One region of the Variovorax sp. 38R genome, then DNA from elsewhere that is predicted to be linked to it. Evidence: predicted binding sites of a transcription regulator. Region 1 holds the regulator's gene; each other region holds the start of a gene.
What was found. The regulator sigma-54, encoded in region 1, starts transcription at its own class of promoters, with help from an activator protein. The targets are predictions, from matches to a motif close to TGGCANGNAANCTGCTTT.
Positions count from the first base shown of each region.

Region 2: the regulator sigma-54 is predicted to act here: its motif matches at 2,256-2,273, upstream of IG196_RS20780 (ammonium transporter).
Region 3: the regulator sigma-54 is predicted to act here: its motif matches at 1,883-1,900, upstream of IG196_RS00605 (ammonium transporter).
Region 4: the regulator sigma-54 is predicted to act here: its motif matches at 2,303-2,320, upstream of IG196_RS10880 (DUF2126 domain-containing protein).

Region 1 covers NZ_CP062121.1:305,002-309,374, reverse strand. Annotated here, with positions in the region: gene IG196_RS01350 (phospholipase D family protein) at 1-1,557, opposite strand, end outside; gene rpoN (RNA polymerase factor sigma-54) at 1,568-3,160, opposite strand; gene lptB (LPS export ABC transporter ATP-binding protein) at 3,178-3,975, opposite strand; gene lptA (lipopolysaccharide transport periplasmic protein LptA) at 3,972-4,373, opposite strand, start outside.
Region 2 covers NZ_CP062121.1:4,513,022-4,517,394, reverse strand. Annotated here, with positions in the region: gene IG196_RS20790 (acyltransferase family protein) at 1-1,086, opposite strand, end outside; gene IG196_RS20785 (LytTR family DNA-binding domain-containing protein) at 1,232-2,173, shown strand; gene IG196_RS20780 (ammonium transporter) at 2,343-3,545, shown strand; gene IG196_RS20775 (Fic family protein) at 3,575-4,373, opposite strand, start outside.
Region 3 covers NZ_CP062121.1:131,821-136,193, forward strand. Annotated here, with positions in the region: gene IG196_RS00595 (thiamine pyrophosphate-binding protein) at 1-260, shown strand, start outside; gene IG196_RS00600 (hypothetical protein) at 268-570, opposite strand; gene IG196_RS00605 (ammonium transporter) at 594-1,847, opposite strand; gene IG196_RS00610 (sulfite exporter TauE/SafE family protein) at 2,266-3,024, shown strand; gene IG196_RS00615 (tripartite tricarboxylate transporter permease) at 3,156-4,373, opposite strand, start outside.
Region 4 covers NZ_CP062121.1:2,404,536-2,408,908, reverse strand. Annotated here, with positions in the region: gene IG196_RS10885 (DNA internalization-related competence protein ComEC/Rec2) at 1-2,260, opposite strand, end outside; gene IG196_RS10880 (DUF2126 domain-containing protein) at 2,394-4,373, shown strand, end outside.

The DNA of each region.
Region 1 (4,373 bases):
GAGCATGGTGCGGTCCCAGAAACCCGAGTCGGGTTCTTCGTGCAGCACGGTGGTCTTGCCGCCTTCCTCGCTGACCCACTCGATGCGTCGCGAGTCTTCGGCAAACCGCAACCGGTAGGCGCCCTGCTGCTTGAGCACGTCGAGCAGCTTCAAGGTCTGCTGCGCCATCTCGGGGCTGCGGATGAACAGGCCGATCTCGGTGTTGTGGATCTCGGAGCGCGGATCGAAATTCATCGAGCCGACGAACAGGATGCGCTGGTCGATCACCGCCGACTTGGCGTGCAGCCGCCCCACCGACGTGCCGAACAGACCCAGCCGCACGCTGCGCCGCGTGCGCGCGGAACTCAGCTCGTGCAGCTCGGCGCCCAGCGCGAGCATGTCGGCGCGGTAGCGGCGGTAGGCGGTGTGGACCAGCGGCTCGTCGGTGGCCGCGAGCGAGTTGGTGACCACGCTGATCTTCACGTTGCGCCCGCGGATCTCGCGCATCACCTCCAGCCCCGACGCGCCCGGGATCAGGTAGGGCGAGACCAGCGTCACCTCGCTGCGCGCGCGGCGCATCTGCTCGACCACGTTGTAGCGCACGCTGTCGACATCGAGCAGCGGCACGCCGCCATACGACGCGGTCTTGCCGATCACGCGGTCGGGCGAATCGGCGTACGCCTCGGCGGTGGTCCAGATCAGGCCGAGCTTGCCGGCATCAAGGTCGTCGGCCACCGGGCTGTAGCCGAGCAGGTCGTTGGGCGCGGGCTTGGGCGGCGGGGGTGTGGTGTCGGGGCCGGTGGCGGCGTCGAAGCGGCGCTGCAGTTCTTCGCGCGGCAGGTCGGTGCGCACGACGGAGCCGATCGGGCGCACGTGCGGGCTGTTCCAGTACTGGTCGAACAGCACGCCCAGGCGCGGGATCAATGCGCCCGTGACGAAGGTGTCGAGATCGATGAAGTTCTGGCCCGAGGTGCGCCGGAAGTACTGGTTGCCGATGTTGCGCCCGCCCGCCACCGCCATCGCGCCGTCGGCGATGAAGAGCTTGTTGTGCATGCGGCGATTGACGCGGCTGAAGTCGAACAGCGACGCGGTGAAGCGCTTGAGCAGGCTGCCGCGCCCGGCCGGGAACGGGTTGAACAGGCGCAGCTCCACGTTCGGCGTGGCGGCCAGGCCGAGCAGCAGCTCGTCTTCGCCGGACGTGTACAGGTCGTCCATCAACAGGCGCACGCGCACGCCGCGCTGGGCGGCGTCGCGCAGGGTGCGCAGCAGGTAGCGACCGGTCTCGTCGTTCTCGATCTGGTAGTACTGCACGTCGAGCGTGCGCTGCGCGCGGCGCGCGAGCTGCAGCCGCGTGTCGAAGGCGAAGTCGCCACCGGGCATGAGGCGAAAGCCGCTGAGGTCGGGGTCGGGCTGCGAGGCCAGCGCGATCTTGCCGAGCGCAGTGTCGGCCGAGACGGCGATGGCCTGGGTGGGTGCGCGCGGTGCTTCGTCGGGCAGCGTGGCGCAGCCGGTGAACAGCAACGCCGCCGCGATGACGAAAACCCAATGCCCACAGCGCGACAGCAGGCGACGGGTCATCGTCGGCTTTCTACAGGGCCTTGCGCAGGTTGGCGGGCGCGATGCGCAGCGCTTCGCGGTACTTGGCCACGGTGCGGCGCGCGCACTCGATGCCCTGCTCTTTCAGCATCTCGGAAATCTGGCTGTCGGACAGCGGCTTCTTGATGCTCTCGGAGCTCACGAACTGCTTGATGAGCGCGCGCACTGCTGTGCTCGACGCGTTGCCGCCGGTCTCGGTGCCCAGCGCCGAACCGAAGAAGTACTTGAGCTCGACGGTGCCGAAGGGCGTCGACATGTACTTGGCGGTGGTCACGCGCGAGATGGTCGATTCGTGCAGGCCCAGCTCGTCGGCGATCTCGCGCAGCACCAGCGGGCGCATCGCGAGTTCGCCGTGCACGAAGTAGCTCTTCTGCCGTTCGACGATGGCGTTGCTCACGCGCAGGATGGTGTCGAAGCGCTGCTGGATGTTCTTGATGAACCAGCGCGCCTCCTGCAGCCGCTGCGACAGCGCCTGGCTGCCCTCGCCCTTGTGCGCCTTGAGCGCACCGGCGTAGATGTCGTGCACGCGCAGGCGCGGCATGACCTCGGGGTTCAGCATGACGCGGAACTTGATGTTGGTGCCGCGGCCCGTCTTGGTGACGATCACGTCGGGCACGACGATGTTGCGTTCGACGTCGACAAAACGGCGGCCCGGCTTGGGCTCCAGGCGCGCAATGATCTGCAGCGCCGAGCGCACCAGCTCTTCGTTCGTGCGCGTGAGCGTGGCCAGGCGCTTGAAGTCGCGCCGCGCGAGCAGCTCCATCGGCTGCTTGCAGATCGCGATGGCGGTCTTGCGCACGAGCGCTTCGGCCTCGGTCTCGTCTTCGTTCGCGAGCGCCTTCAGCTGGATGCTCAGGCATTCGCCGAGGTCGCGCGCGCCGACACCGACGGGCTCCAGACTCTGCAGCAGGCCGAGCGCCACCTGAAAGTGGTGCACGAGGTCGTCGAACTGGTCGTTGTCGTCGCCCGCCAGGCCCGAGGCCAATGCGGGCAGCGAGTCTTCGAGGTAGCCGTCGTCGTTGAGCGATTCGATCAAAAAGCGCAGCGCGGCGCAGTCGTTTTCGTTGAGCCGCAGGGTCAGCGCCTGGCGGTGCAGGAACGATTGCAGCGACTCCTGGCTGCGCGCGAGTTCGGTGGCGTCGGCGCGCTCGTCATCGCCGAGGTTGTTCTGGCGTGCGGGCGCGTCGCTGCCCCACTCGCTGTCGTCGGGCGCCATCTCGACGGTGCCGTCGCCTTCCCAGTCGGGCTCGCGCTCGGTGATCTCGGCGGCGGGGCCGTCGGATTCCGGTGTGGACGTGGTCGCTTCGCTGGAAGCGGTGGAGGCACTGGGGGCGGACGGCGCGAAATCGCCCTCGCCGCTGTCACCACCGTCGTCGCGCGGCACGGGCGTGTCGACAGCATCGAGCCCGAATTCCTCGCGCGCCGCTTCTTCCGCGGTGCGTTCGAGGAACGGGTTCTCGTCCAGCATCTGCTCCACCTCCTGGCTCAGTTCGAGCGTGGAGAGTTGGAGCAGGCGAATGGACTGCTGCAGCTGCGGCGTGAGCGCCAGATGCTGCGAGACGCGAAGGGACAGCCCTTGCTTCATGGAGACGCGCCCCTCCCTTACATGCGGAAGTGCTCGCCCAGGTACACCCTGCGTACCTCGGCGTTGTCGACGATCTCCGAGGGTGTGCCTTGTGCCAGCACGTGCCCGTCGCTGATGATGAACGCGTGATCGCAGATGCCCAGCGTTTCACGCACGTTGTGGTCGGTGATGAGCACGCCGATGCCGCGCTCTTTCAGGAAACTGATGATCCGCTGGATCTCGATCACGGCGATCGGGTCGATGCCGGCGAAGGGCTCGTCCAGCAGGATGAAGCGCGGTTGCGTGGCCAGCGCGCGTGCAATTTCGACGCGGCGGCGCTCGCCGCCCGACAGCGCGAGCGCGGGCGAATCGCGCAGGTGATCGACGCGCAGGTCGGACAGCAGGTCGGCCAGTCGCTCTTCGGTGGCCTGCTTCGACAACGGCACCATGCGGCCGTTGGCGTCGGGCTCGCGCTGCAGCTCGAGCACGGCACGCACGTTTTCCTCGACCGTGAGCTTGCGGAAGATCGAGGCTTCCTGCGGCAGGTAGCTCAGGCCCATGCGCGCGCGGCGGTGAATGGGCATGTGGGCGATGGGCTCGCCGTCGATGGTGATCTCGCCGGCATCGGCGCGCACCAGCCCGACGATCATGTAGAACGAGGTGGTCTTGCCCGCGCCGTTGGGGCCGAGCAGTCCGACGACCTCACCCTTCTGCACATCGAGCGAAACGTCTTTCACGACCGTGCGGCTGCCGTAGCTCTTCTTGAGGCCGCGCGCCACGAGGCGGCTGCCGGGGACGCCGTCGGCGGTCGTCTGGGTTCCTGCGGTTTCGATCACTTGCGCCCTTCCCCATCGGTGCTGCCGCCCAGCGTGGTGCTCGGGCGCAGCCCGGCGCCGGGCGCGGGGGTGGGTGCCGGAGCGGCGGGCTTCTTGCCGCCGGCTGCCGGTGCGGAGCCGCCCGCCGCCGGGGCCGCGGCGGCCTTCGGCGTGAGGATGGCCTTCACGCGGCCACCGCTGCCCCCCGAGACGCCGGCGTTCGGCGGCACGAGGGAGCCGTTGACGGTGTAGGTGTCGTTGCTCTGGTCGTAGACGATCAGCGCACCGCTGCTCTCGTCGTTGGCCGTGGCGCCCACCAGCCGGCGCATGACGGCGCGGCGGATGAACTTGACGTTGTCGGCGCGGCTGTCGTACTCGATGACTTCCGACTCGCCCTCGATCCACTCGTCGCCGGCGTT
Region 2 (4,373 bases), 2.7 Mb from region 1:
ACAGCCAGCGATCGTCACGGCGACCAGCGCCATCGGCTCCCACACCGGCCCCAGTGCGAGCGGGGCCAGCAGCGCAATCCCGGCAACGATCAGCGTCTGGTGCAGCATGTACCAGGGGTAGACCGACTCGTTGGCCCAGCGCAGCCAGGGCAAGGGGCGGTTCAGGTAGCGATGGCCGTGGCCCAGGATCGTGGCGACCGCGAGCCACAGGTAGGCATTGCGCAGCACGTCCATCAGCAGCCCCTTGGGCGGAACCAGGGCCCCGACGCGCAGCGCGATGAACGCGCCGATCGCCGCCACCGCCAGCAGCAGCGACACGCGGCGCAGCCGTTCGAGCTCGCGCCAGATGCCCGTGTCCACGCCCATCCAGTAGCCGTAGAGGAACACGGTGAAGTAGATGCTGTGCAGGTGGAAGTCCCACACCAGGTTGTGCGTGGCCGGGAAATGCCGCGCCAGCAGGACCGTCCACGCCAGCAACGGCAACGCGGGCAGCACCAGCAGCTGCCAGCCGCGCAGCCCGTTGAAGCGCCGGCGCACCCACTGCCCGGCTGCTGAGCGCCACAGCGGCAGCGTCAGCGCGACCAATGCCGTGTAGAGAAACAGGTAAGGCAGGTACCAGAGGTGGTTCCAGGTGATGCCGAACTCCGCCCCCGCGAACGCGCCCTTGGGCCACGGCGCGCCCATCGACAGGTAGCGCAGCAGGAAGGTGCCGAAACCTGGCGCCACCAGCCCGCGCGCCACGCCCTCGGCATAGGCCTGGTAGGGCACGACCACCGCCATGCCGAAAGCCAGCGGCAGCATCAACCGCAGGCTCCGGCTGCGCAGCAGGCCCCAGGTACCCTGGCCCCGGCTCAGGAAGCCGAGCGACACGCCCGAGATGAGGAACACCAGGTCCATGCGCCACAGGTTCAGCACCCGCATCGGCCACGGCAGCCACTCGGCCGCGTGCGGGCTCTTGAGGTGCCAGGGCCAGTCGGCCACGTAGTACATGCCCACGTGATAGAGGATGACGAGCAGGAAGGCGAGGGCGCGCAGGGCGTCGATGTCGTGGCGGCGCTGCGGCGTCGAAAGGGAATCGGAGGGCATGGCGGGCTCCCGGAATGAAGAAATGGCGGTCATCGTGGCCCCCGTGCCCGCCCCGCGGGCCCTCGCCGGGACGGATCGCACCGGATTTGTGACGAACGGTGGCCACCAGGGATGAAATCCGGCCCCGGTTCGCGAGAATCCCCGCATGAGCGAGCCGCGCAAGAACCTCTACGAGCGCTACGAGCCGATCCGGCGGTATGTCGAAGTCGGCTTCTGGATCGTGCTGATGACGGTGCAGGCCGTGATCAGCACCGTGGTCGCGCTCATCGACGCCCGCAGCCGCGCCGTGCCGCGCGCGAACTGGGAGGTCATTACCTGGGAGGTGTCGAGCCACATCGCGCTGCTGGCCCTCGTACCCGTGCTGGTGGCCGTGGAGCGCAGGCTGTCGCCGCTGGCGCGCGACCACTGGGTGCGCTTTCTCGCCGGGCATCTGGTGGCGAGCGTGCTCCTGAGCCTGGCCCATGTGACGGCGATGTTCGGGCTGCGCGCCGCGGTGTATGCCGCCGCCGGCGAGCCCTACGACTTCGTCGGCGCCATGGGGCGATGGGGCTACGAGTACCTGAAGGACGTGCGCGTCTACGCCTCGATGGTCTTCGGCGTCTGGGCCTACCGGCTGTTCATGCTGCGGCTGCAGGGCGAGGCGCGCGTGCTCGATCCGCCGGAAGAGGGCGTGGCGCCGGTGCCCGAGGCGCTGGCGGAACCGGAGGGGATCGAACCCTCCGTGCACGAATTGCCCGCGCCCGCAGTGCCGCCGCCGATCCGCCCTGAACGCTTCCTCGTGCGCAAGCTGCGCCGCGAATTCCTCATCGCCGCCACCGACATCGACTGGCTGCAGGCCGAGGGCAACTACGTCGGCCTGCACGTCAACGGCCACGACTACCTGCTGCGCGCCACGCTCACCGACTTCCTGACCCAGCTCGACCCCGCCACTTTCGTGCGCGTGCACCGCAGCCACGCGGTCAACCTAGGTCGCATCAAGGAGATCGAGCCGCTGGATGGTGGCGACGCCCGGCTGCACATGCACGACGGCACGACCGTGCCCTGCAGCCGGCGGTATCGCGACGCGCTGCGCGGCGGCGCGGGCTGAGCGCTTCGGCGCGTTCCGATCCGGTGCGCACCCCGCGAAATCAGCCCATTCTTGGGTCGTTCCGCACCATCAAAGAGCCTGCAGGCACCATTTTTGCTTTCTTGCGCCGGTGCCCCGAGCCGTTCGGGTGCGACGCACCAAATCAAACCAAAAACCGCAAGAAGCTCTCATGGACGCACTCAAACAGGGCGCAGATGCGCTGTTCATCCTTCTCGGCGCGATCATGGTCCTGGCCATGCATGCCGGCTTTGCCTTTCTCGAACTGGGCACCGTGCGCAAGAAGAACCAGGTCAATGCGCTGGTCAAGATCCTGGTCGACTTCTCGGTGTCGACCATCGTGTACTTCCTGGTGGGCTACGGCGTGGCCTACGGCACGCATTTCTTCGTCAGCGCCACCGAACTGTCGGCAAGAAGCGGCTACGAGCTGGTGAAGTTCTTCTTCCTGCTGACCTTCGCGGCGGCCATTCCGGCCATCATCTCGGGCGGCATCGCCGAGCGCGCCAAGTTCTGGCCCCAACTGATCGCCACCGCGGTCATCGTCGGCTTTGTCTACCCGCTGTACGAGGGCATCGCCTGGAACAAGGCTTTCGGCATCCAGGCCTGGATCGCTTCGGTCACGGGTCATGAGTTCCATGACTTCGCCGGCTCGGTCGTCGTGCACGCCGTGGGCGGCTGGCTCGCGCTGCCGGCCGTGTTGCTGCTGGGCGCGCGCCGCAACCGCTACCGCGGCGACGGCTCGCTGAGCGCACACCCGCCGTCGAACATCCCGTTCCTGGCGCTGGGCGCGTGGGTGCTGTGCGTGGGCTGGTTCGGCTTCAACGTGATGAGCGCGCAGAGCATCGACAAGATATCGGGCCTCGTCGCCGTCAACTCGCTGATGGCCATGGTCGGTGGCACGCTGGTGGCGCTGGCCATGGGCAAGAACGACCCCGGCTTCGTCTACAACGGCCCGCTCGCCGGCCTCGTGGCGGTGTGCGCCGGCTCCGACCTCATGCACCCGCTGGGCGCGCTCGTGGCGGGCGGCGTGGCTGGCGCCATCTTCGTCTTCATGTTCACGCGCACCCAGAACAAATGGAAGATCGACGACGTGCTCGGCGTGTGGCCGCTGCACGGCCTGTGCGGCACCTGGGGCGGCATCGCGGCCGGCATCTTCGGCACGCAGGCGCTGGGCGGTATCGGCGGCGTGAACCTGTGGGCACAGCTCATCGGCACCCTGCTCGGCGTGGTCTGGGCGCTGATCGGCGGTGCCGTGGTGTACGGCGTGCTCAAGGTGACGATGGGGCTGCGGCTGTCGCAGGAGGAGGAGTACGACGGGGCGGATCTGTCGATTCACCACATTTCTGCGACGCCGGAGCGGGAAGTGAATTGGTGAATTGATGAGTTGACGTGGGCGCAGCGGATTCAGCTGGCTTCAGCCGCGATACCGTGCGTCCACCCGGGCATGGCAATGTAGTAGCGCACCGCCTTGCCTTGGCCCACGGTGTACAGCATGCCGTTCTGCACGAGCTCCGAGAGATCCCGCGTGGCCGTCGCCTTCGACACCCGCACCATCTTCAGATACTTCTCCACATTGAGGCCGCCGAGAAAGCCGCCGTCGCCGGCCTCGAGCAGCCGGCGCAGCAAGGCCCGCTGCCGCTCGTTGAGCGGGTGCTGCGCATGCCGTGCCCAGAAGCGCGAACGCTCCAGTGACGACTGGATCACCTGGCTCGACGCGATGCAGGCCTCGCCGAACGCATGTGCGAACCACTGCACGAAGGGGGTGACGTCTGCGTCGCCCGACTGGCCCACGGCCAACGCGTCGTAGTAGCCCTTGCGGTCTTTGAGCAGTTGCCTCGACAGGCTGAAGAGCCGCGTGGAAGCGCCTGTGTCCTGTGCCAACGCCATGTCGGCCACCGCGCGGCCGACGCGGCCGTTGCCATCTTCGAACGGGTGGATGGTTTCGAACCACAGGTGCGCGATGGCAGCGCGCGCAATGCCGTCCATGCCCGCGTGCCGTGTCTGTGCAAACCATGCGAGGAAGGCGTCCATTTCGCGCGGGACGGCGGAAGACGGAGGCGCCGTGTAGTGCACCACCTCCTTGCCGGGCAGGCCGCTCACGATCTGCATGGCATCGGCGTGGTCCCGGTAGCGGCCGACCGCGATGCGCCGGATGCCGGTCGTGCCGCCCGGAAAGAGCGCCGATTGCCAGCGGCACAGCCGG
Region 3 (4,373 bases), 170 kb from region 1:
CGATCCGCATGCACCAGGAAAAGCACTACCCCGGCCGCATCAGCGCCACGCAGCTGAAGAACCCCGACTTCCGCGGCTATGCCGAGGTGTTCGGCGGCCACGGCGAGCGCGTGACCACGACGGAAGAATTCGGCCCCGCATTGGCGCGTGCGCGTGCGAGCGGCAAGCCGGCGATCCTGCATTGCCTGCTGGACCCGGAGGCGATCACGCCGGCGAGCACGCTGCAGTCGATCCGCAAGGCGGCGCTGGCCGCGAACTGAAGCGTCGTCAGCGCAGGCCGCCGACATAGCGCGGCGGTGGCGTGGGCGGCAGGCCATCAGGTTGGCGTGCCGCCAGCCGCGCGGCGCGGGCCAGCGGCTCCATGGCCTGCTCGAGCCGCGTGGCGAGTTGGTCGAGCTCGTCGTCCTTCGTCTCGGCGGCGTGGATGCGCGTCATGCGCACGATCTCGGCGGCGTACTCGGCGTTGGTGGCCATCCATTCGGTGTCGGTCACGCGTCCGTGCTTGCGCCGCAGCGCCACGTGCAGGCGGGCGGCGAGGGCGATGCGTTCGCTTTCGGACATGGATGGCATGGCGGGTCTCCGGCGTCTGCGGGTCAAGCTCCCAGGTGTTCCTTGTGTTGAGCAAGATCGAGGCCCACGAGTTCGCTCTCGGGGTCGACGCGCAATCCGACCAGCACATGCACGAGGAACAGGACGATGGCCGTGCCCGTCGCGCTGTAGATCGCCACGCTGCCGACAGCGATCGCCTGCGTGAGCACGTTGCCCGTCGCGCCCGAGATGCGCGGGTCGGCGAACACGCCCGTGAGCAGTGCGCCCACGATGCCGCCGATGCCGTGCACGCCGAACACATCGAGCGAGTCGTCCGCACCGAGCAGGTGCTTCAGGCCCGTGGCGCCCCAGTAGCAGGCCAGCCCGGCGATGGCGCCGATGGCCAGCGCCGCCAGCGGCGTGACGAAGCCGGCTGCCGGCGTGATCGCCACCAGCCCGGCCACGAGGCCGGAGCACAGGCCCAGCAGCGAGGGGCTGCGGCGCACGATCCATTCGCCGATCATCCAGCTCATGGCGCCGGCCGCCGCCGCGATGTGCGTCACCAGCATGGCCAGGCCGGCGCGCCCGTCGGCCGCCACCGCCGAGCCGGCATTGAAGCCGAACCAGCCCACCCACAGTAGGCCCGCGCCGGTCATGGTGAGCGCCAGGCTGTAGGGCTCGAAGGCCTCGCGCCCGTAGCCCCGGCGCGGCCCGAGCGCATAGGCGCACACCAGCCCCGCGATGCCCGCGTTGACGTGCACCACCGAGCCGCCCGCGAAGTCGAGCGCGCCCATCTGCGCGAGCCAGCCGCCCGGTTCCCACACCCAGTGCGCCACGGGCGCGTACACGAGCACGCTCCACAGCAGCGCGAACCACAGCAGGGCCGAGAAGCGCATGCGCTCGACAAAAGCGCCGAGCACCAGCGCGGTGGTGATGATCGCGAAGCTCAGCTGGAACATGGCGTAGACCGACTCCGGCACGTTCGGCGCCACGTGGCTCACGGCCACCTGGCCGGCGTCTTTCAGGTACTCGAAGCCCGAGAAGCCGAAGCCCGAGAAGCCGATGCGCGAGAGGTTGCCCAGCCAGGGCCAGCCGGGCGTGAAGGCCAGCGAGTAGCCGAGCGCGAACCAGGTCAGCGAGACCATCGCGGCGATCGCCACCACCCCGGCCATGGTGGCCAGCACGTTCTTGCGCCGGACCATGCCGGCATAGAAGAGCGCGATGCCGGGCAGCGTCATCAGCAGCACCAGCGCGGTCGAGGTCATCATCCAGGCGGTGTCGGCCGCGTTCAGGGAGGCTTGGGGTGCCAGCAGGGCCATGACCGTTTCTTCTTGGAGTGGTGGACACAGGCGTGTGTGCACGAGTCATGCCATCTTGTTAACTGGCTGAAACACTTTCGTTTCCCAACCGGGGGGGCGAAGTAAGTCGAAGCGGGTAATTCCTAATGCACCGGGCGGGTGCGCGCTTGCACAATCTGCGCACTCGCGACGGGCCCTGCTCGTACTGCCGAGGGTCCGAGGAGACAACTTCCGATCGATCAACAAGAACATTCTTCAAAGGCTCCGTACGAGATGCCTGTCTGATATTTGAAAAGCGCCGCTGGTCGGCGCTTTTTTTTTGCCTGCTCGAAGCGTGGCAGTCGGCAATTTCCTCCGAGCCAAACAAGCCTTCTGGTCAACCAGGGTCGATCACCATAGCTATCGTTTTGATAGCGATTCCGGTGAGACAATCGCCCGCATGGAAATGCTGGTGGTCACGGGCGCCTCACTGCTCGCGGGTTTTATCGATGCGATCGTGGGCGGCGGCGGGTTGATCCTGGTGCCGGCCCTCTTTGCGGTGTTTCCGGGCGCGCCGCCCGCCACGCTGCTGGGCACCAACAAAAGCGCGTCGATCTGGGGCACCGCGGCCTCGGCGGCCCAGTTCAGCCAGCGGGTGCAGATGCGCTGGAGCGCCATGTGGCCGGCGGCGCTGCTGGGCTTTGGTGGCTCGATGGTCGGTGCGTGGACCGTCACGGTCTTTCCGGGCGACTTCCTGCGCCGGGCGCTGCCGGTCATCCTGCTGGGCGTGCTGATCTACACGCTGGCGCGCAAGGACATGGGCCGGCTGCACGCGCCGCGCTTCAGCGGCCGTGCCGAGACGCTGGCGGCCAGCACCATCGGCCTGACCATCGGTTTCTACGACGGCTTCTTCGGACCGGGCACGGGCAGCTTCCTGGTGTTTTTGTTCGTGCGCTGGATGGGCTACGACTTCCTCAACGCCTCGGCCTCGGCCAAGGTCATCAACACCCTGACCAATGCCGCCGCGCTGATCCTGCTGGCCGCCAAGGGCCACGTCTGGTGGCACTACGGGCTGGTGATGGCGGTGGCCAACGTGGCGGGCAGCCTGGTGGGCACGCGCGTGGCGCTGAAGCACGGCGCGGGCTTCGTGCGGATCGTGTTCATCGTGGTGGTGAGTGCGCTCATCCTGAAGACGGCCTACGACGCGTTTCTGAAATAGAAAAAGCCCCGGGCGTGAGGGCAGGGGCTTCTTCAAGAAACACCGAGGAACCGGCTTTGCCGGGCCTCAGGTGTTGCCCCCGGTAGGGGGTTGGCGAAGCGACACGAAGTGCGCGCAGCCTGGGGGCGAGCTCAATCCTCGACGAATGCCTCTTCGCGCTTCGCCTTGATCGCCGGCAGCAGCACGATGCACAGCAGCAGCGCCGCAGCCACCAGCAGCCCGGCCGACAGCGGCCGCGTGACGAACACGCTCCACGCGCCGCGCGACAGCAGCAGCGCGCGCCGCAGGTTCTCTTCCATCATCGGCCCGAGGATGAAGCCCAGCAGCAGCGGGGCCGGCTCGGTGCGCAGCTTCAGGAACAGGTAGCCGATGAAGCCGAAGATCGCCACCATCCACACGTCGAAGGTGTTGTTGTTGGTCGAGTACACGCCGATCGCGCAGAACAGCACGATCGCCGGGAACAGGAACTTGTAGGGCACCGTCAGCAGCTTGATCCACATGCCGATCAGCGGCAGGTTCAGGATGATCAGCATCGCGTTGCCGATCCACATAGAGGCGATCAGGCCCCAGAACAGCTCCGGGTTGCTGGTCATCACCTGCGGGCCGGGCTGGATGTTGTGGATCGTCATCGCGCCCACCATCAGCGCCATCACCGCGTTGGGCGGGATGCCCAGCGTCAGCAGCGGAATGAAGGAGGTCTGCGCGCCGGCGTTGTTGGCCGACTCGGGCGAGGCCACGCCGCGGATGTTGCCCTTGCCGAAGGGCACTTCGCCCGGACGCATCTTGATCTTCTTCTCCAGCGCGTAGGCCGCGAAAGCCGCCAGCAGCGCGCCGCCGCCGGGCAGGATGCCCAGGGCCGAGCCCAGTGCCGTGCCGCGCAGCACGGCGGGCGTCATGCGCTTGAAGTCGTCCTTGGTGGGCCACAGGCCCTTCACCTTGTGCGTGAACACCTCGCGCTCGTCATCGGGCTGCGAGAGGTTGCCGATGATTTCGCCGTAGCCGAACACGCCCATGGCGATCACCACGAAGCCGATGCCGTCGGTGAGCTCGGGAATGTCGAAGCTGAAGCGCGCGACACCCGAATTGACGTCGGTGCCCACGATGCCCAGCAGCAGGCCCAGCACGATCATCGCCACCGCCTTGAGCAGCGAGCCCGAGGCCAGCACCACCGCGCCGATCAGGCCCAGCACCATCAGCGAGAAGTACTCGGCCGGGCCGAACTTGAAGGCCAGCTCGGTCAGCGGCGGCGCGAAGGCCGCAAGAATCAGCGTGCCGACGCAGCCCGCGAAGAACGAGCCCAGGCCCGCAGCCGCGAGGGCGGGGCCTGCGCGGCCCTGCCTTGCCATTTG
Region 4 (4,373 bases), 2.1 Mb from region 1:
TGCGCGGTTGGACCGCGTCAAGGAAGGCCTCGCTCGACGACGTCTTGCTGCCATGGTGCGGCACCAGCAGCACGTCGGCCTGCAGCCCGGGCGTTCGTGAGACCAGCGCGGCTTCCTGCAGCCGTTCGATGTCGCCGGCCAACAACGCCGTGGCGCGACCGTTGCCGATGCGCAGCACGCACGACACGGCATTGGGCCGCGTGAAGCTGCGGTAGTCGCTGTCATAGGGAAACAGCACCTCGAAATCCACACCGTCCCAGGTCCAGCGCTGACCGGCCTCGCAGCGGCGCGCGGGGCGCAGCGCCTGCAGCGGATGTCCGGCCTCGATGGAACTCAGCAGCGCGGCCTGCGGCTGCATGGCGAGCACGGCGGCCGCGCCGCCCGTGTGGTCGATGTCGCGGTGGCTCAGCAGCAGCAGGTCGAGCCGCTCGCCGCGCGCGCGCAGCAGCGGCACGAGCACGCGGTGGCCGGCATCGCTGTCGAGCCCGTAGCGTGGCCCCGTGTCGTACAGCAGGCTGTGCGTGGCGGTGCGCACGAGGACCGCATTGCCCTGCCCGATGTCGGCGGCGAGCAGGTCGAACTCGCCCATGGCAGGTCGCACCGGCTGCCACAGCAGCACCGGCAGCAGCAGCGGCAGGCCGAGGGCGCGCATTGACCACGGCAGGCGCATCGCCAGCAGCACGCCACCGGCCACGCCGCCCGCGGCCAGCCACGGCGGCGGCGCGGCCATCGACAGCGTGGCGAACGGCAAGCCCGCGAACGCTTGCAGCAACAGGGCGAACAGCTTCACGGCGCCGGCCGCCACGTCCCACAGCGGCGGCACCGCCACACCGAGCATCGCCAGCGGCGTGATCACCAGCGTCACCCACGGGATCGCGATCGCATTGGCCACGAGCCCGACCGCCGACACCTGCTGGAACAGCAGCAGGCTCAGCGGCGCGAGCGCCAGCGTGATGGTCCATTGCTCGCGGAAGAAGCGGCGCAGCCGCGTGAGCGCCCCCACCCTGCCCTCGCCCGGCACGGCCGTCGCCGAGGCGAACAGCACCGCCACCGCCACGAAGCTGAGCCAGAAGCCGGCCTGCAGCAGCGCCCACGGATCGGCGGCCACCACGACCGCCGCCGTCAGCAACCAGACATGCGGCCATGGCCAGCGCCGGCCGGTGAGGCGCAGCAGCGCCACGGCCGCGAGCATCCAGACTGTGCGCTGCGAGGGCACGCCCCATCCGCTGAAGAGCGCATAGAGCGCGGCCAGCAGCACACCACCCGCGAGCGCGGCCTGTTGCGCGGGCAGCCACAGCATGAGCCGACTGCTGCGCCGCCAGAGCGCGCCCACGACGTGCGCCGCGAACCAAGCGAACAAGGTGATGTGCAGGCCCGAGATCGACATCAGGTGCGCCACGCCAGTGGCGCGGAATACGTCCCAGTCGGCACGGTCGATGGCGCCCTGGTCGCCCGTGACCAGCGCGGCGATCACGCCGGCCTGTCGCCGGTCGTCCACGCGGGCGAAGACCGCATCGCGCACGGCCTCGCGTGCCCGTTCGATGGGGTGCAGCCAGGTGACGCCCAGCAAACGCGGCGCGAGGTCGCGAGCCCCAACGCGCACATGGCCCTGAGCATGCACGCCCTGCTCCCACGCCCACAGCTCGCTGTCGAAACCATGCGGATTGAGGTTGCCGTGCGGCGCGCGCAGGCGCACGGTCAGCTCCCAGCGCTGGCCGGCGTGCACCTCGCCCACGCTGCGCGCCGTGGACGCGCGCCGCTCGACGGGCTGCTCCCACACGCCGCGGTGTTCGCCGTACCAGGCGAGCGCGATGCGCGACGGCACCCTCGGCGGCGCATCGCCGCGGGAAGCCTCGGCCCATTGCGCCGTCTCCACATCGAAACGGAAGCGTGTTCCGATCTCGCTGTGCTGCGGCATCTGCGAGACCACGCCCGTGAGGCGCAGGTCGCGCCCTTCGAGCTGCGGGCTCAGCGCGCCATTCGCATAGGCCGTGGCGCGCCATCCGGCCAGCCCCGCGCCGGTCATCGCGCCGCAGACCAGCGACAGCATCAGCACGATCAGCCGAGGCCCACCCCACCGCCACAACAGCCATCCGCCGCCGAGCCCCACGAGCAGCAACGCGACGTAAACGCCGGCCTCCCACAGCAGCGGCTGGCGCAGCTGCAAGGCCGCGCCGAGCAGCGTGCCGCCGAGCGCAACAAAGGCCCCCGACCCACCCGCCACCGCGCCGGACGCACGCCGCGACCGACCCTCAGACACCTCTGAAACCATGATGCAAACCCTCCCCCAATCCACGCTCGATGGCGCGTTAATTGCTTGGCAACTGGGCTAGTATGCGTCTCACCAGAGACATCTTTTCGATGCAACCTCGCTGCACTGCACGCCCCTACGCATGTCCATTCACGCCGCACTCCACCACGTCACCCACTACACATACGACCGCCTGGTGCAGTTGGGCCCGCAAGTCGTGCGACTGCGCCCCGCGCCCCATTGCCGCAGCAATGTGATCTCGTATTCGCTGCGGGTCGAACCGGCCGAGCACTTCGTCAACTGGATGCAGGACCCGTTCGCCAACTACCAGGCGCGGCTCGTGTTCCCCGAAAAAACGCGCGAGTTCAAGGTCACGGTCGACCTCGTGGTCGAGATGGCGGTCTACAACCCCTTCGACTTCTTTCTCGAGCCGCAGGCCGAGAACTTTCCGTTCAAGTACACGGCCTCGCAGGCCGAAGAGCTGGCGCCCTACCTCGTGGCCGACCCGGTCACGCCGCTGCTGGAGGCCTACCTCGACAAGGTCGATCGCAAGGAGCAGCGCACCATCGACTTCCTGGTCGGCATCAACCAGCAGGTGCAGCAGGACGTCAACTACCTCATCCGCATGGAGCCCGGCGTGCAGACGCCGGAAGAAACGCTCACCAACGGCAGCGGCTCGTGCCGCGACTCGGGCTGGCTGCTGGTGCAGCTGCTGCGCCACATGGGCCTGGCCGCGCGCTTCGTGTCGGGCTACCTGATCCAGCTCACGCCCGACGTGAAGGCGCTCGACGGCCCGAGCGGCACCACGGTCGACTTCACCGACCTGCACGCCTGGTGCGAGGTGTTCCTGCCGGGCGCCGGCTGGATCGGCCTCGATGCCACCTCGGGCCTCATGGCCGGCGAAGGCCACATTCCGCTGGCCTGCACGCCCTCGCCATCGAGCGCCGCGCCCATCGAGGGCGGCGTCGACGAGTCCGAGGTCGAGTTCAGCCACGAGATGAAGGTCACGCGCATCTACGAATCGCCGCGCGTCACCAAGCCCTACACCGAAGAACAATGGGCCGAAGTGCTCGCGCTCGGCGACGCGGTCGATGCGCGCCTCGTGGCCGGCGACGTGCGCCTCACCATGGGCGGCGAGCCCACCTACGTGGCCACCAGCGACCGCGACGCGCCCGAATGGAACACCGACGCGCTCGGCCCCACCAAGCGCGGCTACGCCACCGAGCTCGTGCACAAGCTGCGCGCCGAGTACGGCCAGGGCGGCTTCCTGCATTTCGGCCAGGGCAAGTGGTACCCGGGCGAGCAGCTGCCGCGTTGGGCGCTGTCGATCTTCTGGCGCGCCGACGGCCAGACGCTGTGGCACGACCCCGAACTGTTCGCCGACGAGCGCGTGCCCACGCACTACACAAGCGAAGACGCACGCCGCTTCACCACCGTGCTGGCGCACAAGCTGGGCCTCACCGAGCGCTACATGCAGCCCGGCTACGAAGACACCTACTACTACCTCTGGCGCGAACGTCGCCTGCCGGTGAACGTCGACCCCTTCGACTCCAAGCTCGACGACGAACTCGAACGCGTGCGCCTGCGCCGCGTGTTCACGCAGAAGCTCGACGCCGTCATCGGCTACATGCTGCCCATCGAACCCGGCAACGCGAACAGCGACACGCCCGCGCTCGCCGGCCCCGGCTGGAAGACCGGGCCGTGGTTCCTGCGCGACGACCGCCTCTTCCTGATCCCGGGCGATTCGCCCATGGGCTACCGCCTGCCGCTCGACTCGCAGCCGTGGGCCAGCAAGGGCGACTACCCGTACCTTATCGAGCGCGACCCGACCGCGCCGCGCGGCGCGTTGCCGAGTGCCTCCGACTACCGCGCGCGCTATGCCACCGCCACCACGGCAGCCGGCGCCGAGCTGGGCGACGTGCCCTACACCTTCGGCACGCCGCCCGTGGTGGCCGCGTCGCTGCGCATGCAGAGCCCCGGCGATGCGGCGAAGGGCGATGCGGCACATGGCGATGCAGCAGCAGCAACGGCCGCTGATGCCGCGAGTGCCTCCGCCACACCCGCCACGCGCCAACCGTTGCGCGGCGAATCCGCCCACTGGGTCACGCGCACCGCACTGTGC